3 regions of the Nonomuraea sp. NPDC049141 genome follow, and region 3 is predicted to be linked to each of the others. Evidence: riboswitches for the same ligand, from Rfam matches in the RefSeq annotation. Region 3 holds a riboswitch; each other region holds the start of a gene.
The links. A riboswitch is a leader RNA that binds a small molecule or an ion and turns the genes downstream of it on or off. The one in region 3 is predicted to bind S-adenosylmethionine.

Region 1 (7,938 bases), on a different contig from region 3:
CGGCAGCGAGCGCAGCCGGTCGACACAGGCGTCGGCCAGCTCCAGCGAGACCTTGAGCTGTTCGAGGAGGATCTCGAAGCGGGCGTGGCAGTCGCCCGCACTACGCGTGACGACCTTCACCGGCAGCTCGGGATAGGCGAGGTACGGCTGGTCGCGGCGCAGGTCGATGTCGACACTGGAGGCACGGGCGATGGGGCCGCTCACGCCGTACTGCAGGACCTGCTCGCGGGACAGGACGCCGACGCCCTTGGTGCGGGCGAGGAAGATCTCGTTGTTCAGGATGAGATTCTCGATGTCCGGCACGCGGCGCCGGGTCTCGGCGACGGTCTCCGACACCCGGTCGAGCCAGCCGAGCGGCAGGTCCTCCTTCAGCCCGCCGACCCGGTTGAACATGTAGTGCATCCGGCCGCCGGAGATCTCCTCCATCACGGCCTGGATGCGTTCGCGCTCGTTGAAGGCGTAGAAGATCGGCGTGATCGCGCCCAGCTCCAGTGGGTACGAGCCGAGGAACATCAGGTGGCTGAGCACCCGGTTGAGCTCGGCCAGTAGCGTACGGGCCCAGACGGCCCGGACCGGCACCTCCATGCCCAGCATGCGCTCGGCGGCCAGGACCACGCCCAGCTCGTTGGCGAACCCCGCCAGCCAGTCGTGCCGGTTGGCCAGCATGATGATCTGCCGGAAGTCGCGGACCTCGAACAGCTTCTCCGCGCCCCGGTGCATGTAGCCGATGATCGGCTCGGCCGTGGCGATGCGCTCGCCGTCGAGGGTGAGCCGCAGCCTGAGCACGCCGTGCGTCGACGGGTGCTGAGGGCCGATATTGAGGATCATGTCCTCGGTGGCCAGCTCTTTCGCCCCGACGCCGATCCCGACCACGCGTTCCGTCATATGGCAATGCTGCCACCAGCAGTGGTGGTGATCCAGCACAGGACAGGGTCAAGGAACGTTATGCCGGCGCATCCTGCCTACCTGACAGGGGAGGAATACCGGGAACGGGGGGAGTTATACCGTGCAAAGAATTGGCTTTGATCTGGCCGCCCTGATCGCGCGAGTGGCGATCGGTGTGATCTTCGTGACCCACGGGTGGCAGAAGTTGCAGGGCGGGGTGCCGGCCACGGCCGCCGCCTTCGCTCAGATCGGCGTGCCGCTGCCGCAGCTCTCGGCCTTGTTCGCCATCGTCGTGGAGAGCGTCGGAGGGGCGCTGCTGATCATCGGCCTGCTGGTCCGGCTGGCGGCCCTCGGGCTGCTGATCGACATGCTGGGCGCGATCATGTTCGTCCACGGTGGGCACGGCGTCATGGTGCAGAACGGCGGCTGGGAGCTCGCCGGTTCGCTGGGCGTGGTCTGCCTGCTGCTCGTGGCGCTGGGCGGTGGCCGGATCGGGATCGACGGCATCCTGCACAGTACGTACCGGCGGCGCGCCGAGCGCCGCGCGGCCGAGCAGGATCTCGCCGGTCACGCCCCGGCCACCTCCATCAGACCGGAGGCGGACACCACCAGACCCATGTCCACGCGCCCCACCGGGTACTTCGATGAGACCGTCGCCGACGAGCCATCGCGCAGACGCCCACCGCCCGGCTGACCTCAGCGGGCGGCGAGGTCCCGGAGTGCGTCGACGAGGCGGTCCACGTGCTCCTCCGTGGTGCCGATGCCGATCGAGGCACGCACCGCGGAGGCCGTGTCGTCCTCGCAGCCGCCGTCCGCGGTGCCGAGCAGGTGCCGGACGAAGGGGTGCGCGCAGAACTTGCCGTCACGCACGCCGATGCCGTACTCGCCGGACAGCACCTCGGCCACCTCGCGCGCCGAGTGCCCGTCCACGACGAACGAGACGATGCCCACGCGCGGCTGGTCCGGCCCCCACAGCGACAGCTCGCGCACGCCCTCGATCGTGGCCAGCCCGGACCGGAGCCGGGCGATCAGCCGCTCCTCCTCGCGCACCAGCTCGGTCCAGCCGGTCGCGCTGAGCGCGTCACAGGCGGCGGCCAAGGCGATGGCACCCAGCACGTTAGGGGTGCCCGCCTCGTGCCGCGGCTCGGCATCGTCATGCCACTCGATACCTTCCTGGACGTCACCTTCCTGGACGTCAGCGGCGACCGAACGCACCGCGCCACCGCCCTTCAGGTACGGCTCGCCGGACGAGAGCCAGTCACGGCGGCCGACCAGCACCCCGGCGCCGAAGGGGGCGTAGAGCTTGTGGCCGGAGAAGGCGACGTAGTCGAGGTCGAGCGCGGTCAGGTTGAGCCGCCGGTGCGGCACCAGCTGGGCGGCGTCCACCAGGATCCGGGCCCCGTGGCGGTGCGCGATGTGCGCCAGGGCGGCGATCGGCCAGAGCTCGCCGGTGACGTTCGAGGCTGCGGTGACGACCAGCAGCTTGGGGCCGTCGATCCCGGCCAGCGCCTCGTCGGCCACGCGGACCGCCTCACCGGGGAAGGCGGGCGGCGCCAGCCGTACGGACCGCTTCCAGGGCAGGAGCGAGGCGTGGTGCTCGGTGTCGAAGACGACCGCGGTCGTGCCCTCGGGCAGGCAGCGGGCCAGCAGGTTCGTGGCGTCGGTGGTGTTGCGGGTGAAGATCACGGCATCGTCGGGGCGGGCGCCGACGAAGGCCCTGACCGTGTGGCGGGCCTGCTCGTAGCGGGCCGTGGTGAGCTGGGAGGCGTACCCCGCGCCGCGGTGCACGCTGGAGTAGGCCGGGAGCGCGGCGGTGACGGCGGCGCTGACCGGCTCCAGACAGGGGGCGCTCGCCGCGTAGTCGAGGTTCGCGTACGTCACGAGCCGGCCGCCCTTGACCGGGACCTCCAGATCCGTGCCGAGCACGGCGGGGATCGGACGGCTGTGCCCGACCGGCGTCTCGGTGGCCTGGGCGGGCAGGGAGCTGAAAATCGTCAAAGTGGACATGGCGCACCTCCTGGGGACATCGGACCCCTGGAGCACCCAGCAAGCCCGCGCTTGCCCGCCACACCTCGTGACGGACCAGGTCTTCACCCGGGGCACCCCGCCGCGGACGCGAGGGTTGCCGGCCAGCAAGCCGGGGCTGTGCGCTGGCACTCATGACCTACACCCCGCACTATAACCGACACTCGGCCATCAATCACAACGGTGAACTTCTGCGGCCCTTGCCTCGTTGGAACCTGAAACCCCTGCCGTGAGGAGTACTAATGCTGGACTGGGTGACCGACCCTCAGATCTGGATCGGGTTTTTCACCCTGGTCGCGCTGGAGATCGTGCTCGGTATCGACAACATCATCTTCATCTCCATCCTGGCCGGGAAGCTGCCGCCGGAGCAGCGTGACAGGGCCCGCGTCATGGGTCTGGGCGCGGCTCTGATCAGCCGGTTGCTCCTGCTGCTCGCGTTGTCGTGGGTGGTGCGGCTGACCGCGCCGCTGTTCGAGGTCTTCGGCCACGAGATATCGGGGCGCGACCTGATCCTGCTGCTGGGCGGTCTGTTCCTGCTGGCCAAGAGCGTCACCGAGATCGGGCACAGCATGGAGCTGAAGGAGGAGGACGGCAAGACGCGGGCCGTCACGTCGTTCGCCTCGGTGATCGCGCAGATCATGGTGCTGGACGTGGTGTTCTCGCTCGACTCGGTGATCACCGCCGTGGGCATGGTGGACGAGCTCGGCGTGATGATCGCCGCGGTGATCGTGGCGGTGCTGGTCATGCTGTTCGCATCGGGGCCGATCAGCAGGTTCGTGGACAAGCATCCGAGCATCAAGATGCTGGCTCTGGCGTTCCTGGTGCTGATCGGGGTGGTGCTCATCGCCGAGGGGCTCGGCCAGCACATCTCGAAGGGCTACATCTACTTCGCGATGGCATTCTCGGTCATCGTGGAGCTGCTCAACATCCGGATGCGCAGCAGGCATGCCAAGCAAGCATCCTCATAAGATGAAATAGTGCGCTTCGACCCCTGGAATCCGGATTTTGTCGCCTATCCGTACGGCGCCTACGCGGCGCTGAGGCATGACGCGCCCGTCAGCTACTTCGAGCCGACGGGTCAGTGGCTGGTCTCCCGGCACGCGGACGTGAACGCGCTGCTCAGAGACCGTCGCCTGGGCCGCTCCTACCTGCACGTGGCCACGCACGAGGAGTTCGGCCGACCGGCCGAGCCGGAGTTCCAGGAGCCGTTCTGGCGGGTGACCAGGGCGGGCATGCTCGACGTCGAGCCGCCGGTGCACACCAGGCTGCGCCGGCTGGTCTCCAAGGCGTTCACGCCGCGCATGGTCGAGTCGCTGCGTCCCCGGGTCAGGTCGATCGCGGAGGGGCTGGTCGCCGCGTACGTCGAGAAGGGCGGCGGCGACCTGATCGCCGAGGTGGCCGAGCCGCTGCCGGTGACCGTCATCGCGGAGATGCTCGGCGTGCCCGAGGCGGACCGGCACCTGCTGCGCCCCTGGTCGGCCGACATCTGCCGCATGTACGAGCTGAACCCGAGCCTGGAGTCGCAGCACCTGGCCGCCAAGGCGGCGTCGGAGTTCGCCGGCTACCTCGCGGACCTGGCGCGCGAGCGCGCCGTGCGACCGGGCGACGACCTGATCAGCGCGCTCGCGGCGATCGACGAGCTCACCGAGGACGAGCTGGTCGGCACGTGTGTGCTGCTGCTCAACGCCGGCCACGAGGCGACCGTGAACGTGACCGGCAACGGCTGGTGGTCCCTGTTCCGCAACCCCGCCGAGCTGGCCCGGCTGCGCGCGGACCGGAGCCTGCTGCCCACGGCCGTCGAGGAGCTGATGCGCTGGGACACCCCGCTGCAGATGTTCGAGCGGTGGGTGCTGGAGGACATCGAGGTGCACGGGGTCGAGATCCCGCGCGGGGCCGAGGTGGCGCTGCTGTTCGGCTCGGCCAACCGGGACGAGACGGTGTTCGACGACCCGGACCGGCTCGACGTCGGGCGGCCGGACAACCCGCACATCTCCTTCGGGGCCGGGATCCACTTCTGCCTCGGCGCGCCATTGGCCCGCCTGGAGCTGATCGAGTCGTTCGGCGCCCTGCTGGAGCGGGCGCCGAAGCTGGAGCTCGTCACCGAGCCGGAGTGGAAGCCCGGCTACGTCATCCGCGGCCTGCAGTCCCTCGACCTCACAACCGGCTAGCCGCGCTTTCGCACAGACCGCTCCGTTTCCGACCCCGCGAACAACCGCCCCCCACTCCCCAGGCGAAAGTATGGCGAAAGGACCCCAGCCGCCCCGCTCCTCAGGCCGAAGCACGGCGGAAGGACCCCAGCCGCCCCCGCTCCCCAGAAGGACCCCAGCCGAAGTACTGCGGGAACAAGGGGTAGTCGTGATGACGCGCCGAATACCAGGGTCAGCGGTCCTGGGTGAGCCAGCCGAAGCCGCCGAGACCCTTCGCGTCGATCAGCTCCCCCTCCTCCGAGGCACGGGCCAGAGCCCGCAGATAGCCCGGCGGATCGAGGTGGGCGAGGTCGATGGGCGGACGCGTGCCGGTGACCCCCAGAGCCTTTAGCGCATCCCGCTGTGTGGACAAGCCTGTGGATATCGCACCGGCCCGCCGACCGGCCTCGGCGCACGCGTCGAGCGCCACGTGCGCGGTGATGTCGCAGGTCCCGTCGGGTATGGGCGCCACGACCGCACCGTCGCGGTACCCGGTGAGCGTGCCGTGACAGGGACGGTTATCCACAGGGTGTGCATAATCAATGGCCACCGCGCGCCCCCTGCTGAGCCGGGTCAGCACCGCCGCCCAGGCGGCGTCCCGAGGGCACCCGATCTCCCCGCGCGAACCGATGCGGCCCAGCGGCCACCACCGGTCGAGCCAGGCGCGGCCGATGCCGGGCACCGGGTCGCCCAGCCGTTCCTCACCTGTCTCGGTCTCGACCAGAACCAGCCGCGGCCCGTCGGCCGTCTGCTCGGCCACGTCGAGCGGGATGTTGTCCAGCCACTCGTTGGCGATCGCCAGCCCGGTGATGCCGTACGGGATCCGGGATCGCCAGGCGATGCTCTCCGGCAGGCCGTCGGGCCGGGGCGAGAGGTCGACGGCGGTGATGTTGAGCCGGGCGCGCAGTGCGGGGTCGGCGGCGTCGAGCACGCGGGCGACCAGAACGCCCTCTCCCGCGCCGATGTCGACCAGGTCGAGGCGGTCCGGCGAGCCGAGCTCGGCGTCGACCTGGGTCAGCAGCGCCAGAACCGCCTCGGCGAATGCCGCCGAGGCGCTGACCGAGGTACGAAAGTGGCCCGAAGGGCGCTCGCGAAGGTAAAAGCCGTCCTCGCCATAAAGCGCGTGCCGCATCGCGGCGCGCCAGGTGAGCCACATGCCCTGGACTATCTCATGGCTCGCCGAAACGAGGACCTGGCCGGCCAAGTCCGCACCTCCAAGAGGCTCGCATTTCTACGCGGGCGTCGGGTCGCAACTCGGCGCCCGCCACCAATGCGATGACCCCTCTCCTCATCTCTTCCGACAGGGGGTGCATAGTTTTATATGCCCTTGTCCCATTTGTCGGTAACTCAACATGCAGCAAAAGCCTGGTCACGTACGTAGTCTCAAGCGGCCGTTACGCTGAACGGCAGTGCCATCAGGTCGACAGGGGTGGACGTCATGGACGCAGGGGATCGCCCGGGGCGGTTGGCAGTGGGTGTGCTGGGCGCGGGCAAGGTGGGTTCGGTGCTCGGTGCCGCACTGGCTCAGGCCGGGCATCACGTGGTCGCCGCCAGCGGAGTTTCCGACGCCTCGCAGCGGTGGGCGGCGAAGCGGCTCGGTGTGCAGCCGACCCGGCCCGAGGAGGTCGTCAAGGTCGCTGAGCTGATCCTGCTCACCGTGCCCGACGACGCGCTGCCCGATCTGGTCAACGGGCTGGCGTCGACCGGCGCCGACCTTCAGGGCAAGCTGCTCGTGCACACCAGCGGCGCGTACGGGCTGTCGGTGCTCGACCCGGCCGCCAGGGCGGGCGCGCTGCCGCTCGCGCTCCATCCGGTGATGACGTTCACCGGGAGGGACGACGACCTCAACCGCATCACCGGCATCTCGTTCGGTGTGACGGCGCCCGATCCGCTCAGGCCCATCGCCGAGGCCCTGGTCATCGAGATGGGCGCCGAGCCGGTCTGGATCGCTGAGGCCGACCGTGCGCTCTATCACGCGGCCCTGGCCGGGGCGGCCAACCACATGGTCACGCTCATCGCGGAGTCGCAGGAACTGCTGCGGGGGATCGGCGTCGAGCATCCGGGGATCATGCTCGGCCCGTTGCTCGGCGCGGCGCTCGACAACGTGCTCCGGCTCGGCATCGCCGGGCTGACCGGTCCCGTGGTGCGGGGCGACGCGGGCACCGTGCGCAAGCACGTCGACGCGCTGATCCTGGCCGCCCCCGAGGCGGCCGACGCCTACATCGCCCTCGCTAGGCTCACCGCGGACCGCGCGCTCGCCGCAGGGCTGCTGAAGCCCGAAGAGGCCGAGCGCCTGCTCGACGCGCTCGGAGGCAACATATGGACCTGATCGTCGCCAGGAACCGCACCGACCTGGTCAAAGCACGCGGCCAGGGGAGCGTCGCCCTGGTGCCCACGATGGGCGCGCTGCACGAGGGCCACCGCTCCCTGATCCGCGAGGCCCGCACCCGCGCCGACCAGGTCGTGGTCAGCATCTTCGTCAACCCCCTGCAATTCTCCCCAAACGAGGATTTTTCCCGCTATCCACGGACGTTCGACGCGGACCTGGAGGCGTGCCGGGACGAAGGCGTGGACGTCGTCTTCGCTCCGACAGCCGACGACATGTATCCCCCCGACCGCCAGGTCAGCGTCCAGTCCGGGGAGATGGGCACGATCGTCGAGGGCGCGGTCCGGCCCGGCCACTTCGACGGCGTGCTCACGGTCGTGCTCAAGCTGTTCAACCTCGTCCAGCCCGACGTGGCGATCTTCGGACAGAAGGACGCCCAGCAGCTCGCCATGATCCGCAGGATGGTCGCCGACCTCGACCTGCCGATCGACATCGTCGGCGCCCCCACGGTCCGCG
Region 2 (7,938 bases), on a different contig from region 3:
ACGAGGAAGAGATGATCAGCGTGCTGCTGGCCGGGGCGCGGCCGGGCCAAACCCGCCCGGATCCGGCCGACATGGCCGACCTGCTGTGGGGCGCGCTGCGCGTACACGGGCGGCGGGCCTTCGGCCCGGTCTCCGCGCCCGCCTGGCGGGACGGGCTGGCCCTAGCCCTGGCGCTGTGGCCGTTCCTGATGCTGGCCAGCGTGCTGGCGACCGAGTTCGTGGTGGCTGCCGAGGCCCTGCACAACCGCGGCCTCGCCGGCGTGCTGCGACAGCCGACCTGGATCCCGTTCGTCCCCGAGACGGCCGTCGTCGCGGCGCTGCCCGTGCTGGCCGTGCTGTTCGGTCGCCGGTGGATCGCCATGTTGGGCGCAGTCGCGTTCGCGCTTTATCTCTATAAGGCCGGTCACCCGTACCTGCTGGAGCAGGACGCACTGATGTTCCCGAGCCCCGGCCCCGTCTTGCTGGCCGAGGTGTCCGCGGTCGTCATCGCCTTCATCCCCGCGGCGCACCGTGCGATCACGTTCATCCCCTGGCGCGCCTTCCTGCTGTGGGGGCCGCTCGCGCTGGCAGGGCTGACCGCCGGCAAGGCCGTCATGCGCTGGGTGAACGTGATGATCTACCACGACATCATGACCTGGAAGCCCGTGCCCTGGCTCGTCGTGGTGGCGCTGGCGGCCGGATACGCGTGCCGATCGGTCGTGGGGCGACGGGCGGCGCTGCTGCTGTTCCTACCGGTGGCCGTCCTCGGCAACCTCGGCGACCTTCCGTACGTATCCACCCCGACAGCCTTCGCCCAGATCGGCTGCGCGGCCCTGGCCTTCGCCGCCGCGGCGGCCCTGACCTGGCGCCGGAGCGGTCCAGCTACTCCCGTCAGGAGCCGACCTTAGGGGCTTTCACGATCTTTGCGACATGAGTGCAATCGATTTCGACGCCTCCCGATTTTCCTGCTTCGCAGACAAAACCCCAATCTCTTACTATTTCGCCAACGACGCCGGTCAGCAGCCAAAGGAAAACCAGCCCCGATAGGGTGAACGCCGTTGTCAGCATGCCGGGCGTCCCGTCCGTCGCGCCCCGCATCTGCGCGAAGAACACTATGACTCCCATGATCGAGAGCAACAGGCCGCTCGAAAAACCGGCGACCCAATACTTCTTCGCCGCGAGGCGCGAACGCTTGGAAGGAGTACGCCGCTTCTTTACTGTGACCAGGACGCCACAACGGCCGCACTGTGACACGCCCTGATGCGTGAATTCAGGATCCTGCGCCAGCGGTGCGAGGAGCATCGGCATCGCGGTCGGCGTTTCGATGGCATCCGGGCCATAGCCGCCCCTGGACACATACCTGACGTAGCCGAGCTGCCCCCATATCGGTTCCGGCTCCAGGGGAGAGTTCGCCTTGTGTGCCGCCGGACGCGCCATGTCACCCGCCAACCAGTCACGCCCCCTCTAGAACCTCATGGTGGAGTCTGCGGTAAGTGGGACGGCCCGTAAACACCCGCAGGTAGAAGGCCGTCGCCATGGGCAGGTACGTATGACGATGGACATCAGCGGAGGCGGCTTGTCGAATCCGATTGCATACGAGCAAGGCGGCACTCAATATGGACCCGGAATCCCAATGAGAGCCGGTGCTCAGATGGAAAACCATTCGAAATACCCACGAATCAGACATCCTGTTAAGCGGCGGCGTTGGTGGAATCGGCCCGCCGTGAAATGGGCCGGAACCGCCATTGCCACCCCGGTGCTTGTCGGCGTGCTGATCTGGGCGATACAACAGCCGTTCACCCCGTCGCCCCGCCCGAGCGCCACACCGGAGCCTCGCACGCCCTCACCGACCCCTACACGCCCCGCGGGGCCGCCACTGTCAGTCGATCTCGTCCAAGTGGAACATTCGGACCTGCATAACACCTGGATCTTTCCCGAGGCAGTGACCCTCTCAGGTGATCAACTTGCCCAGATCAATGCCCTGCCGGAATATTCAGATGCACAGCACAGATGGTTTCGGCAACAAGGTGGCGTCGACCCGTACAGCACCGACTTCAAGATCGTCGTTCACGGAAACGCAGATCGGCCCGTGCGCATCGTCGGAATGAAGGCGGTCCCGCGCTGCGGCCCACCGCTCACCGGCACATTGTTCGAGAGCCCGAGCGCGGGCAGCGAGGACAGCATAAAAATCGGCCTCGACCTCGATGAAACCGACCCCCGAGGCAAGACACTGGTCAACGACACAGAATGGGGTGGAGATTACTTCCGCGAGAAGACGATCTCCCTCAAACGCGATGAAGAGATCACTTTTCAAGTGACCGCGGCAACACAGAAGCATTACTGCGAGTTCTCGATCGCGCTCGATGTGCTCAGCAACGGCAAACTGATCAATCAGCGCATCGACGACCACGGCAAGCCGTTCAAAGTCAGCGCCCGCAACACCGACTATGCCTCCTACCAGAAGATGTATATCGGCGGAGTAGCCAACGCCGACGGCGACGGCAAGTGGCGCAGCGTGGATCCGCAGACCTACCAGTAGATCGCGTTGACGTTTGACGTCGCCCTCCACACTGGGGCAGGATCTCTCTCCACCGAGATCATCCAGAGGATCCGAGGGGCCTGGCCCGATGACGGTCCGGCAACCTGCCCGAGGGCAAGGTGCCAACGCCAGGAACGATGAGGAGAGTCCCATGAGCCTCCGGCTCGATGTTCCTGTGCTCCACGGATCGTCCGTTCGGCTGGAGCCGCTGGCGATGAGGCACGCGCCGGATCTGGCGCGGGCGGCAGAGGAGGATCGTTCCTCCTACGGTTTCACCTTGGTTCCCCGGGCCACCGAGATCGAGGATTATCTGGCGGCCCAGTTCGCTCGGGTGGCCGACGGGTTGACGCCGTTCGCGCAGGTTCGGGTGCGGGACGGGATGGCGGTGGGATGCACCGCGTTCTGGGATCCCCGGACCTGGCCGGACCGGCAAGACCTGTGCGCCATCGAGGTCGGTTGGACCTGGCTCGCGGCATCGGCGCAGGGCGCCGGGATCAACCTGGAGGCGAAGCTCCTCCTCTTCACCCATGCGTTCGAGACGCTGGGCGTCACGCGCGTCGACCTCAAGACCGACGCGCGCAACGAGAGGTCACGTCGGGCCATCGAGCGCCTCGGCGCGCGCTTCGAGGGGGTGTTGCGTAGCTGGTCGCCGTCCTGGGCGCCCGGCGAAGCGGGGAAGCTGCGAGACTCGGCCATGTTCTCCGTGGTCGCCGCCGAATGGCCGGCCGTCAAGTCGGCGCTGCACACTCGCCTCACCACCGTGAGCGCCGGGTAGTCCCCGTGCATCACGCGATGATCATCGCTACCAGAACGAGGGCCGACCCACCCATCACCACGGCGTGCCGAATGTTCTGGAGGATGGGCATGACCCAGGTGGGAAACCCGCCCTCGGCAGCCTTGAGCAGGGCCCGCACGTCGATGCGCTGAAGCATCGGGTCACCCTTACGGTCGAAGGCGGCCTTCACCGACTTGGCGGCGGTCAGGTTGCTGTACAGGATGAGGAAGTTGCCGGCGAGAACGATCGGCTGGAAGACCCAGGAAAGGGTCTGCCCCCAGTCGCTCCCGGACAGGTTGAGCACGGCCAGCACCGTCATGACCAGGGCGACCGTCACGGGGACGACCGTTTCGTGGCCACTGGCGTCGAAGCTGAGCTTGTTCTCCTCCAGGACGGAGCTGGGCACTCCCTGACGGGTCAGTTCCGCCTCCGCGTTCGCTTTCGCACTGCCCCCGTAGCGGTGGCGCACCAGCGGGATGCTCAGGAAGGCAAGCGCGATGAGCAGTTGCAGTGCCGCGGCGAATGTGATCATGGTGGGTGTTCTCCTCGTCCCGGTGTTCCGTTCTCGATGAAGACGACGATGCCCACCACCACTGAGACCGGGCTGACCGCGCGCTGTCACGAGCCGGCAGCGACTGTCAGCCTGGACGGGTGACAACCGTCAGGGCCGACTTCGGGCAGATCTCCCGGTACGCGACGTCGCCCAGGTAGTGGCTCCACTCCGCTTCGGTGAGCCGGCGGCCCGCGCGCCCGCACACCAGCGCGGCGACCCGTTCGGCTCCGACGGGGATCTCCAGGATGTCGCCGTCGGCCGAGTAGTACAGCGTGCCGCCGTCGGCACTGAAGGTCAGCGAGTCGACATTCTGGATCGTCGCGGGGTCGAAGTCGCCGCCGAGCCGCCGCCTGTTGACGGGGTCCCAGAGCTGGAGTACGCCACCGCTGGCCGCCGCGAGCACGTCCCCGCTCGGTGAGAAGGCCAGGACGCTCGCGGGACCCGCCGCTTTCGGCAGCATGGGACGCAATGCCGTCGGCCCGGAGGGATCCCAGAGCGAGACGCGTCCCGTCTCGTCGTAGGCGATGGCCATGAGACCACGGCTGCTCAGGGCGACACCGTCCCCGCCGGAGGTGGACGTGTCATAGCCCTCCCCGACCAGCTTGCCGGTAGCCACGTCCATGAACCTGCCGGAGCCGGTGGCGAGCCTCTTGCCGTCGGGCAGGTACGGGCCGCCGTCGCTGGTGGTGGGGCTGTCGTGCAGAACCCGGCCGGTGGCCGCGTCGAGCACGGTGAGCCAGTACTTCAGGGTCTGCCCGTCCGGGCCGAGGACGAGCGCGATCGTCCTGCCGTCGGGGCTGAAGACGGCCCGCAACGGTGGGAATCCGTCGACGGCGTGCCGAGAGCGGATCGACCAGATCCGTTTGCGGGTACCGACGTCGACCAGCTCGATCCGGCCGGACTCCGGCGCGATGAGCAGCCGTCTGCCCAGCTCGTCGAACTGCAGCACGGCCAGCATGTCCGGGTCGGCTGGAAAGCGGGCGACCTCCTTGCGCTCGCGCATGTTCCAGAGCCGGACGTACTTGCTGTCAAGGCCGCGGATCGCGGCCCACCTGCCGCCGGGACTGACGATGGCGTCGTCGCCCCCCGTCCTGATCGAGGCGGCGCGCGTGGACAGGTCGACGCTGATCACCGCGTCGTCCATCAGATAGCGCAGGGTCGAGCCGTCGAAACCGACATCGGACAGGTCGCCCTCGGACTGGTACGTGAGCAGCTCAAGGTCGTGGTCGGCGACCTTCCACACCTGGAGCTTGCGTACGTTGAACGCGGCGAGGTAGCGACCGTCGGGGCTGAAACGGAGCCGCGGGAAGTGGCCGACGCAGACGTCACAGGTCCAGACGTCCTTGTTACGACGGCGTCCGGTGGAGGTGTCCAAGAGCACCACCTCGCTGCCCGCGCAGGCCAGGGTGGCGCCGTCGGACGAGAACGCGGCGACCGAGTGCGTCCGGTGGCTGCAGCCCGCGTAGCGATGCTCGGGGGTCCAGCCGGGCAGAGCGTGTTCGGCGAAGCTCTCGCCGGTGAGCAGCAGGTGCTTGCCCGTCGGGTCGATCAGCGGACCCCACCCGTGCAAGGCGGCGATCCTGCCGAACTTCCTGCCGGTGCGCAGGTCCACCAGGTGGTCGAGGTCGTTGTCGTAACTGACCGCGAGGGTTGCCTCGTCCTCGCCGATCGTGACGCCGATCAGCATGCCGCCGGCCGGAAAGAGCTCCTTGAGCAGCCGCTTGCCGGTGGCGAGGTCCCAGACGCCGAGCTCTTCGTGAGTGTAGATCGCCACCAGCCGTCCGGTCCTGCTCAGCACCGGAGCATTGAGCTCCGAGCTGTCTCTCAGCCCCAGCCCCCGCCAGCCGCCCGTCCGCTTGTGCGTGCGGACGTCGTACACGTTGACGCCGCTGTCGCTGACGCTGACCAGCGTCCGGCCATCGCCGCTGAGCGTCCGCCTGGCCACCCCCTTGACCTGGGGGTCGTGGAATGCGGCCGTTTCCTGCTGCTGTAGCGAGGCCATCACCGCTGAGCGGGCCTCGACCTGCGGGGAGACGCGCCAGGCCGCCACGCTGAGCAGCATCGCCAGAACCGGGTCAGTGGTACGCAGCCGGTCCGCCTCAGCCGCCACCTGCTTGGCGGTGACCACGTCGCGCTGACCGGCCGCCTGCTGTCGCTGCCACAGCGCCAGCCCGCTCGCCACCAGCGACACCGCCAGCAAGGCCGCCAGCGCCGTGGTGGTCAGGGCCCGGCGCCTGGCGCGCTTCCTGGTCAGCGCGGTGCCCGCCTGGAGGAAGTCGCGCTCGCGGGGAGTGAGCGTCACGTGGCGGCGGCCGGTGGCCGCCCAGCTCAGTGCCTGTTCCAGGCGGCTGCCCTGGAGCAGGTCGCCGTCGCGCCTGCCGTTGTCGGTCCAGTGCCGGGCCGCGCTGGTGATCTGGCTCAGGACGGCGAGGCCCGTACGGTCGGCGTCCACCCACATGCGCAGCCTGGGCCAGGCTCGCAACAGCGCGGGACGCGACAGCGCGACGGAGTCCTCTTCGGCGGCCACGACGTACGAGAACGTCCGAAGGATGCGCCGGATGGCAGCGACCTCGGGCTCGGGACGCCCGCCGAACAGCTCGTCCTGGGAGACGGTCCTGCCGCTCTCGCGGCCTTCCTCGTCCACGGCGACCAGGCGCAGGAACACCTCGGCGGCCAGCTCACGCTCCTGCGGCCCGAGCGCGCCATAGGCGTCCTCGGCGATGGTGCCGAGCGCCGGGTCGGCCTCGCCCTCCCCGCGCACCCCCTGGGCGGCGCGGCTGCCTTCGGTCAGGAGCCCTCTGGTGTCGCTGCCGTTGCCGCTGACCAGCGCGAGCAGCAGGTCGCGGGAGGCCGGCCTGGTCGCGGGGTCCTTGCGCATCGCGACCGCGACCAGCTCGGCCAGCCGGGGCGGCAGCGCGCTCAGGTCGGGCTGGTGCGACAGCACCCGGTGCATCACGCCGCCGAGGTTGTCGGCGTCGAACGGTTCCTGCCCGGTGGCGGCGTACACCATGATCACGCCCCACGCGAACACGTCAGCCGAAGCGCCCGCCCGCTGCCCGGTGAACACCTCGGGCGCCATGTAGCTGGGCGTACCCGACACCTCTCCGGTCCTGGTGAGCGACATGTCCAGGGTCCGCGCGATGCCGAAGTCGATCACCCGCGGCCCGTCGGGACCGAGCAGCACATTGTCGGGTTTCAGATCACGGTGGATGACGCCCGCCTCATGGATCGCCGTCAGCGCCGTCGCGACCGCCGTCGCCAGCCGGTGCAGATCGTCACCGGTGAACCTACGCCCCTCGCGCACGGCCTGCCGCAGACTCGGCCCCGCCACGTACTCCGAGACGATGTACGGCCTGGGCCCGTCCAGCTCCACGTCCAGCACCCTGGCCGTGCAGAACGAGGCCACCCGGCCCGCGGCGGTCGCCTCCTTGGCGAACCGGTCGCGGCTGTCGTCGCCGCCGGCCGCGTGCAGCATCTTGAGCGCCACCCGGCGCCCGTCCCCGTCGTACGCCTCGTAGACGACCCCCTGCCCGCCCGACCCGATCCGCCCGGCCAGCCAGTAACCCCCGATGTGCTGCGGATCTCCCCCGCTCAGCAATCCCACGGCGGATTAGACGCGCATCGTCACGCGTGAGTTGTCCCACTATCTAGCGCTCCGGAGGAAGCGGGCGCCCCACTCCCGGACATGCGCGGCGAACTCCGGCGGCCCCAGCACCTCGAACTCGGCGCCCACGTTGCCCAGCGCCTGGGTCGGCCAATCGAGGGAGGTCGACGTCATGGTGAGCCGGCAGGTGTCGTGGTCGAGCGGTTCGACGGTGCCCCACTGACCGACCGCCTGCCGTACCCGGGTCGCGGGGGCGTGGACGAGCGCCTCGACCTGGTACGGGGCCGGGACGTTGCTCGCTGTCCGGACGAAGGCCGCGGCGTCCTCGGCCGGGAGCGGACGCGGCCGGAAGCGCGTGCCGGTCGCGGTCGGCTCGGTCAGCCGGTCGAGGCGGAAACTGCGCCAGTCGTGCCGGGACAGGTCGTAGGCGACCAGGTACCAGCGGCCGCCGAGTGCGACGACACGGTGCGGCTCGACCTCGCGGTCGG
Region 3 (7,938 bases):
GGGCACCTGCGTCACCGGGACGGGCAAGGTGCGGGCCCGTTTCGTCCAGCGGGAGTGGTACCTGCCCAAGAGCGGCGTGCTCGTCGTCGACTCATGGAACACCCCCGGTCTGCCCGGCGTGCTCAAGCACGCGACCTGGCGATGAGCACCCCGCCGGCGGCCAGGCAGATGAGGACGGGGACCAGCAGGAACGCGTTCCAGGTGCCGAAGCCGTCGGCGAGCGCGCCGAGCGCGAGCGGACCGACGGCCATCGCGGACCCGGCCCAGATCGGGGCGGCCGCGCCGGCCCGGTCCGGCCGGTCGCCTGAGTGCGTGATGAGCCCGGCCAGCGCGAGCGGGAAGTGCAGGGCGGCGCCGACCCCGCTGAGCGCGAGACCGGCGTAGGACAGGACGGGCAGGGTGCTCAGCCAGAAGAGCAGCCAGCCCGCCGCGGTGACTGCCAGCGCGCCCAGGAAGAGCCGTGCGGGCGGCAGCCGTAAGGCCAGGTACGCGCCGCCGAACCGGCCCGCGCCCAGCCCGGCGAGGAACGCCGTCAACCCGGTGGCCGCGGCGGCCGGGCTCAGGCCGGTGCGCGCCGCGAACAGCTCGGCGGCCCACAGGTTGAACGTGAACTCCAGGGCCACGCAGCAGAACAGCACGCCGCCCGCCACATGGAAGCGCCACCCGGGCCGCACGGGCCGCTCGCCGGTGGACGGGGCCGCCACGGTCGTGGTCCGGGTCCAGACCCGCCCCAGGGTCAGGGCCAGCAGCACGGTGAGCGCCGGGGTGAGGAGCAGCGCGGCCCGCCAGCCGAGCGTGGTCTGCGCGATCGCGCTGAGCAGGAACGTCGCCGCCACGCCCACCACGACGCCGACGGCGTTCGCCTCGCTGATCGCGGCCGGGCCCGCCGGTCCGTGGTGCTCGCTGAGCGCGGCCATGGCGGTGTAGAGGGCGACCGAGCCGAAGCCGCCGGCCACGCCGTAGCCGAGCAGCGTCAAAGGCAGCGCGGAGGTGAGTACGACCAGGAGCACGCCCGCGTTCATCCCGGCGAGGCCGACCCAGGTGGTGACCCGCCTGCCGTAGCGCCTGGTGAGGAAGGTGAGGGAGAGGCCGGCGAGGATCGTGCCCACGGCCATCGCGGTGCCGTGCAGGCCGGCGACCATGCCGGAGGTCCGCTGGTCGAGGCGCAGGAGCGGCAGGGCGCCGCTCAGGCCGTAGATGAACGTGGCGAACGTGCCCAGCTGCAGGTAGATCAGCCAGGTCGGCCGGTCCCTGACCAGGCGGACGCGCTCTGAGATCGACGACATCCTAGGCCAGCGCGTCCAGCTGGGCGGCGAACCACTTCTGCGGCGGGAGCGCGGTGGCCGCGACCTCCAGCAGTTCGCGGCGGCGCGTGCGCTCCTCCTCGGGCATGACCAGCGCGTCGTGCAGCGCGACGGCGGTGCCGGTCACGTCGTAGGGGTTGACCAGGAGCGCGTGCGCGCCCAGTTCGGCCGCCGCGCCCGCCTCGCGCGACAGCACCAGTGCGGCCCGCGGCGACAGGATCGGGCCCTCCTTGGCCACCAGGTTCATGCCGTCGCGGATCGGGTTGACCAGCAGCACGTCGGCCAGCCGGTAGGCGGCCAGCGAGCGCGGGTAGTCGTCGTTGACGTTGAGTATCAGCGGCTCCCAGTCCTCGGTGCCGAACTCGTCCTCGATCTCCTGGGCGCAGCGCTGCACCGAGGCGGTGTATTCGCGGTATTCGGGCAGGTCGTGCCGGCTGGGATAGGCGAACGCCAGGTGCACCACCCGGCCGTGCCACTCCGGATGCGCGTGCAGGAACTCCCGGTAGGCCACCAGCCCGCGGACGATGTTCTTGGACAGCTCGGTGCGGTCGATGCGGACGATCAGCCGGCGGTCGCCGACCTGCTCCCTGAGCGCGGCCATGTTGGACTCGACGTCGGGCTCGTGGGCTCGTTCCCACAGCGCCGCGCCGTCCACACCGAGGCCGTGCACGCCGATGTGGGTGGTCCTGCCCTCGTGCGTGACCGTACGGCCGGTCAGATCCACCTCGGCGCCCAGCAGAGCCCGGCAGCAGTCCATGAACGCGCCCGCCCAGCGTTCGGTGAGGAACCCGGCGTGGTCGGCGCCCAGGATGCCCTCCAGGACCTCGCGGGCGACGTCGTCGGGCAGCAGCGAGAAGTATTCGGGCGGCGCCCACGGCGTGTGGCTGAAGTGCGCGATGCGCAGGTCCGGCCGCTCGGCGCGGAGCATCGCCGGGGTCAGCGTGAGGTGGTAGTCCTGGACCATCACGCGGGCCCCGTGCCCGGCCTCCTCGGCCAGAGCCAGCGCGAAGGCGCCGTTGTAGTCGCGGTAGGACTCCCACTCCCGCTGGAACCTGGTGCCGAACAGCGGCGCGTTGGGGATGTCGTAGAGCAGGTGGTTGACGAACCACAGGGTGGAGTTGGCCACGGCGTTGTAGGCGCGGTGGAAGGTGGCCGGCGGGATGTCCAGCATCCGCAGCGCGCCCGTGTCGTAGCCGGCCTGGTCGAGCCGGCCGCCGGGCGCCTGGCGTACGGCGCCCCGGTCGCCGTCGGACAGGGCGGCGCAGATCCACAGCACGCCGTCGTCCTTCATGACCCCGGAGAGCCCGGACACCAGCCCGCCACCACCGCGCTTCATGGTCAGCACACCGTCGTCGGAGACGGTGAACGAGACGGGTCCTCTGTTAGAGGCGACAAGGACGCTGTTCATTAAAGTTCCCTCCGACCATAGGATCCCAGCTATGGCGCTTGATGAGCTAACCGAGGAACTGGCCCGCTCCGCCGCTGCCGGAGATCATCGCGCACTCGGTGAGCTCCTGAAGCGGATCGAGCCGGACGTGATGCGGCACTGCGCCCGAATCCTCCCCTACCACCAGGATGCGGAGGAGGCGTCGCAGGACACCCTGCTCGCCGTTGCGCGCAACATCGGGCGCTTCGAGGGACGGGCCAGGTTCAGCACCTGGCTGCACATCGTGACGGCCAACTGCGCGCGTACGACGTACCGCACGCTGAAGCGCCGCTCGGCCGAGCAGACCTCCGACGAGTTGCCCATGCAGAAGCCCGACGCGCGGCGGGTCAGTGTGATCGCCGGGTCGCGGCTCGACCTGCTCGACGCGATGGAGGCACTGGAGGCCGACAAGCCCGACCTGGCCCAGGCGCTGGTGCTGCGTGACATCGTGCAGCTCGACTACAACGAGGTCGCCGAGCAGCTCGGCATCCCGCTCGGCACCGCCAAGTCACGCATCCACCAGGCGCGCAAGTATGTTCAGGGAGTGCTGGGCGACGACTATCGCTGAGATCGTACGTCTCGCTTCCTGAGACGGACGGTCGCTTGACGGGCCTGGCCAGGTACAGTCAGAGCAAACAACTGAATATTGCTCATCCAGAGGGGTGGAGGGACCGGCCCTGCGAAGCCCCGGCAACCCTCCCGGATTCAGACTCGCGACCTGGCGAGGCCGACCGGGACAGGTGCCAATTCCGGTCTGCGGTCAAGGTGGCCGCAGGCGAAGATGAGGGAAGGCCTCGCTTCATGTCGCACGATTTCGGACCCGCCGTAGCCCTCTCCTGCCGCGAGTGCGGCGCCCGCTACGACCTCGGCCCAAGTTTCGCCTGTCTGGAGTGTTTCGGGCCGCTCGAAGCGGCCTACTCCTTCGGTGACGTCACCCGGAAGGACATCGAGTCCGGCCCCGCCAACATCTGGCGCTACCGCTCACTCCTCCCCGTCCCCGTGGACGTCGCCACCAAGCCGAACATGAACCCCGGCTGGACCAAGCTCGTCAAGGCCGGCAATCTCGGCCGGGCGCTGGGCATCAAGTCCCTGTACGTCAAGGACGACTCGGGCAACCCCACCCACTCCTTCAAGGACCGGGTGGTGGCCATCGCCGTCGAGGCGGCCCGTAACTTCGGCTTCCACACCCTGTCGTGCTCCTCCACCGGCAACCTCGCGGGCGCGGTCACGGCCGCCGCCGCCAGGGCCGGGCTCGACGCCTGCGTGTTCATCCCCGCCGGGCTGGAGCAGGCCAAGATCGCCATGGCCCGGGTGTTCGGCGGCAAGCTGGTCGCCATCGACGGCTCCTACGACGAGGTCAACCGGTTCTGCTCCGAGCTCATCGGCGACCCGCTGGGCGACAAGTGGGGCTTCGTCAACGTCAACCTGCGGCCCTACTACGCCGAGGGCTCCAAGACGCTCGCCTACGAGATCGCCGAGCAGCTCGGCTGGCGCCTGCCCGAGCAGATCATCATCCCGGTGGCCTCCGGCTCCCAGCTCACGAAGATCGACAAGGGCTTCAAGGAGCTGGTCGCACTCGGCCTGGTCGAGGACACCCCGTACAAGATCTTCGCCGCGCAGGCCAACGGCTGCTCGCCCGTGTCGACCGCCTACAAGGCCGGCCTCGACGTGGTCCAGCCGGTCAAGCCCGACACCATCGCCAAGTCGCTGGCCATCGGCAACCCCGCCGACGGCCCGTACGTGCTCGACATCGCCCGCCGCACGGGCGGGTCGGTGGAGGACGTCACGGACCCCGAGATCGTCGCCGCCATCAAGCTGCTGGCCTCGACGGAGGGCATCTTCGCCGAGACGGCCGGTGGCGTCACCGTGGGAGTGCTGAAGAAGCTCGTCGAGACCGGGCAGCTCGACCCGGAGGCGGAGACCGTGGTGCTCAACACCGGCGACGGGCTCAAGACGCTCGACGCCGTCGCCGACGACGCCGAGCCCACGGCAGTGATCCGGCCCTCTCTCGACGCGTTCCGCGCGGCTGTCTGACAACCAGGAAAGGCGAGTTAATCATGAGCGTTTCTGTGCGGATTCCCACCATTCTGCGCACCTACACCGGGGGTAACGCGGAGGTGAGCGGGGAGGGTGCGACTCTCCGCGACGTGCTGGCGAAGCTCGACTCCGACTACCCGGGGATCGGCGCGAGAATTCTGGATGAATCGGGCAAGATTCGTCGTTTTGTCAACGTTTACGTTGGCGAAGAGGATGTCCGTTTTGCCGATGGTCTTGACACGGCAGCCCCCGAAGGCACGCAGATCTCCATCATCCCGGCGGTCGCCGGAGGGTGACCACTCGCTCACGTCAGAAGGCGCTCCCATCTGGGGCGCCTTCTGTTTTTTCCGACAATTCAATGTTGAACTACTCACTCACGGATGAAATGCGTAATTTGTAGATTGACTCTGTTGCCAAACGCTGTGCCACAGGTATGGTCGAGGGCGATCGCCTGGTGATATCTCCATAAGTCGGGCGATTGAGGGTCTCGCGTTGGAATGGGCGGGATCTATGAGCCCAGTAAGAGGAGTCGGAAGTGGCGCAGGGCACCGTCAAGTGGTTCAACGCGGACAAGGGCTACGGCTTCATCGCGGTAGACGGTGGTAAAGATGTATTCGTCCATTACTCAGCGATCATGATGGACGGCTATCGCTCCCTCGAACAAGGCCAGCGCGTCGAGTTCGAGATCACCCAGGGCCAGAAGGGCCCCCAAGCGGAGGCCGTGCGAGCGGTCTGAATCACGAAGTTGGCAAGTACCGGCAGGTCGCACGGCTCCGCAGTCCGGGCGAAACCGCCACTCCTGCTTCGTCGACTCGGTTGCGGCGGGTCCATGACGGGCCCGCCGTACTGACTGACCTGGGCATGCTGGTGTCTCGGCTTGCACTCGGCAGGGTAGAGTGCTAAACAGTTCGTTGGCACTCTCTGTTCGAGAGTGCCAGCACTGGATCGGGACGATGGGGTCTGCCGAACGGAGATGCAGGCCCATGCCGTCGCGGGCGTCGGCTCGGTCCATTGAAGCCACCCTGCATCTGGGAGGTCTAGCCTTATGGCAGCCAAGATGATCGCGTTTGACGAGGACGCCCGGCGCGGTCTCGAGCGCGGCATGAACCAGCTAGCCGACGCCGTCAAGGTGACCTTGGGCCCCAAGGGCCGCAACGTCGTGCTGGAGAAGAAGTGGGGCGCTCCCACGATCACCAACGATGGCGTGTCCATCGCCAAGGAGATCGAGCTCGAGGACCCGTGGGAGAAGATCGGCGCAGAGCTGGTCAAGGAAGTCGCCAAGAAGACGGACGACGTCGCGGGTGACGGCACCACGACCGCCACGGTGCTGGCCCAGGCGCTGGTGCGCGAGGGTCTGCGCAACGTCGCCGCCGGCGCCAACCCGATGTCGCTGAAGAAGGGCATCGAGTCGGCGGTCGAGCGGGTCAGCGAGGAGCTGTCCAAGCTGGCCAAGGACGTGGAGACCAAGGAGCAGATCGCTTCGACCGCCTCCATCTCCGCCGCCGACCCCGAGATCGGCGCGCTCATCGCCGAGGCGATGGACAAGGTCGGCAAGGAAGGCGTCATCACCGTCGAGGAGAGCAACACCTTCGGCCTCGAGCTCGAGCTCACCGAGGGCATGCGCTTCGACAAGGGCATGACGTCGATGTACTTCGTCACGGACTCCGACCGCATGGAGGCCGTGCTCGAGGACCCCTACATCCTGATCGTCAACTCCAAGGTCTCGGCCAACAAGGACCTGCTGCCGCTGCTCGACAAGGTCGTGCAGTCGGGCAAGCCGCTGCTGATCATCGCCGAGGACGTCGAGGGTGAGGCCCTGGCGACCCTGGTGGTCAACAAGATCCGCGGCCTGTTCCGCTCCGTGGCCGTCAAGGCCCCGGGCTTCGGCGACCGCCGCAAGGCGATGCTGGGCGACATCGCGATCCTGGCCGGTGGCCAGGTCATCGCCGAGGAGGTCGGTCTCAAGCTCGAGAACGCCACTCTCGACCTGCTCGGCCGCGCTCGCAAGGTCGTCGTGACCAAGGACGAGACCACCATCGTCGACGGTGCCGGTGACCCCGACGCGATCGCCGGCCGGGTCAACGAGATCCGCGCCGAGATCGACCGGACCGACTCCGACTACGACCGCGAGAAGCTCCAGGAGCGGCTGGCCAAGCTGGCCGGCGGCGTGGCCGTCATCAAGGCCGGTGCCGCGACCGAGGTCGAGCTGAAGGAGCGCAAGCACCGCATCGAGGACGCCGTTCGCAACGCGAAGGCGGCCGTCGAGGAGGGCATCGTCCCCGGCGGTGGCGTGGCGCTGCTGCAGGCGGGCGCCAAGGCGTTCGACAAGCTCGAGCTCACCGGCGACGAGGCCACCGGTGCCGCGATCGTCCGCAAGGCGCTCGAGGAGCCGCTGAAGCAGATCGCCGTCAACGCCGGCCTCGAGGGCGGCGTCGTGGTGGAGAAGGTCCGCAACCTGACCCCGGGTGAGGGCCTCAACGCCGCTACGGGCGAGTACGTCAACATGTTCGAGGCGGGCATCATCGACCCGGCCAAGGTGACGCGCTCGGCGCTGCAGAACGCCGCTTCCATCGCGGCGCTCTTCCTCACCACCGAGGCGGTCATCGCCGAGAAGCCCGAGAAGAACCCTGCCGCTCCGGCCATGCCGGGTGGCGGAGACATGGACTTCTAAGGTCGCTTTTCATCAGACCGGCCCGGGCGCGTGTTGCCCGGGCCGGTCTGTGTTTTCTGCGGCGAATGACTACTTGAGGGGTTTGACCCAGCGCGACCATTCGGGCTGCGGTGTGTAGCCCGCGGCGGACCAGGCCCCCTGGGCGGAGACGTTGGAGTCCAGGACCATCGCGTCGGCGCGGAAGGCGCCGAAGGCGGTGAAGCGGGCCTCGGCCGCGGCCAGGAGCGTGGTGGCGATGCCCTTGCGGCGGTGGGACGGGTGGACGGCCAGGCGGTATAGGTGCGCCCGCCAGCCGTCCCAGCCCGCGATGAGCGTGCCTGCCAGTTGCCCGTCGAGCTCGGCGATTAGTAGAGCCTCCGGGTCGCGTTCGATCAACGCGACCACCTTGTCGGGCGAGTCGCGCCGATCGGTGCCCTCGGCGGCCAGGAGCCAGAAGTCGAGCACCGCGGGCACGTCGCCGAGCTCGGCGTAGCGGATCTTCATCCCAGAATCGACGGCCA

Region 1: linked by a shared signal. The riboswitch ahead of AB0B91_RS18465 (aminotransferase class V-fold PLP-dependent enzyme) and the one ahead of thrC (threonine synthase) in region 3 are both predicted to bind S-adenosylmethionine.
Region 2: linked by a shared signal. The riboswitch ahead of AB0B91_RS40520 (GNAT family protein) and the one ahead of thrC (threonine synthase) in region 3 are both predicted to bind S-adenosylmethionine.

What each region holds. Positions count from the first base shown of each region.
Region 1 covers NZ_JBEZDR010000005.1:504,687-512,624, reverse strand. The annotation lists gene AB0B91_RS18475 (NADH-quinone oxidoreductase subunit D) at 1-885, opposite strand, end outside; gene AB0B91_RS18470 (DoxX family protein) at 1,007-1,579, shown strand; gene AB0B91_RS18465 (aminotransferase class V-fold PLP-dependent enzyme) at 1,582-2,892, opposite strand; SAM riboswitch class IV at 2,935-3,050, opposite strand; gene AB0B91_RS18460 (TerC family protein) at 3,153-3,878, shown strand; gene AB0B91_RS18455 (cytochrome P450) at 3,888-5,078, shown strand; gene AB0B91_RS18450 (SAM-dependent methyltransferase) at 5,290-6,252, opposite strand; gene AB0B91_RS18445 (DUF2520 domain-containing protein) at 6,535-7,425, shown strand; gene panC (pantoate--beta-alanine ligase) at 7,416-7,938, shown strand, end outside.
Region 2 covers NZ_JBEZDR010000016.1:109,304-117,241, forward strand. The annotation lists gene AB0B91_RS40505 (hypothetical protein) at 1-887, shown strand, start outside; gene AB0B91_RS40510 (hypothetical protein) at 871-1,416, opposite strand; gene AB0B91_RS40515 (hypothetical protein) at 1,529-2,518, shown strand; SAM riboswitch class I at 2,574-2,662, shown strand; gene AB0B91_RS40520 (GNAT family protein) at 2,670-3,293, shown strand; gene AB0B91_RS40525 (hypothetical protein) at 3,304-3,825, opposite strand; gene AB0B91_RS40530 (WD40 repeat domain-containing serine/threonine protein kinase) at 3,932-7,450, opposite strand; gene AB0B91_RS40535 (YafY family protein) at 7,490-7,938, opposite strand, start outside.
Region 3 covers NZ_JBEZDR010000032.1:32,487-40,424, forward strand. The annotation lists gene AB0B91_RS57275 (hypothetical protein) at 1-145, shown strand, start outside; gene AB0B91_RS57280 (MFS transporter) at 123-1,286, opposite strand; gene AB0B91_RS57285 (trehalose-6-phosphate synthase) at 1,288-2,712, opposite strand; gene AB0B91_RS57290 (RNA polymerase sigma factor) at 2,744-3,298, shown strand; SAM riboswitch class I at 3,378-3,518, shown strand; gene thrC (threonine synthase) at 3,532-4,764, shown strand; gene AB0B91_RS57300 (MoaD/ThiS family protein) at 4,788-5,063, shown strand; gene AB0B91_RS57305 (cold-shock protein) at 5,303-5,503, shown strand; gene groL (chaperonin GroEL) at 5,813-7,438, shown strand; gene AB0B91_RS57315 (GNAT family N-acetyltransferase) at 7,508-7,921, opposite strand.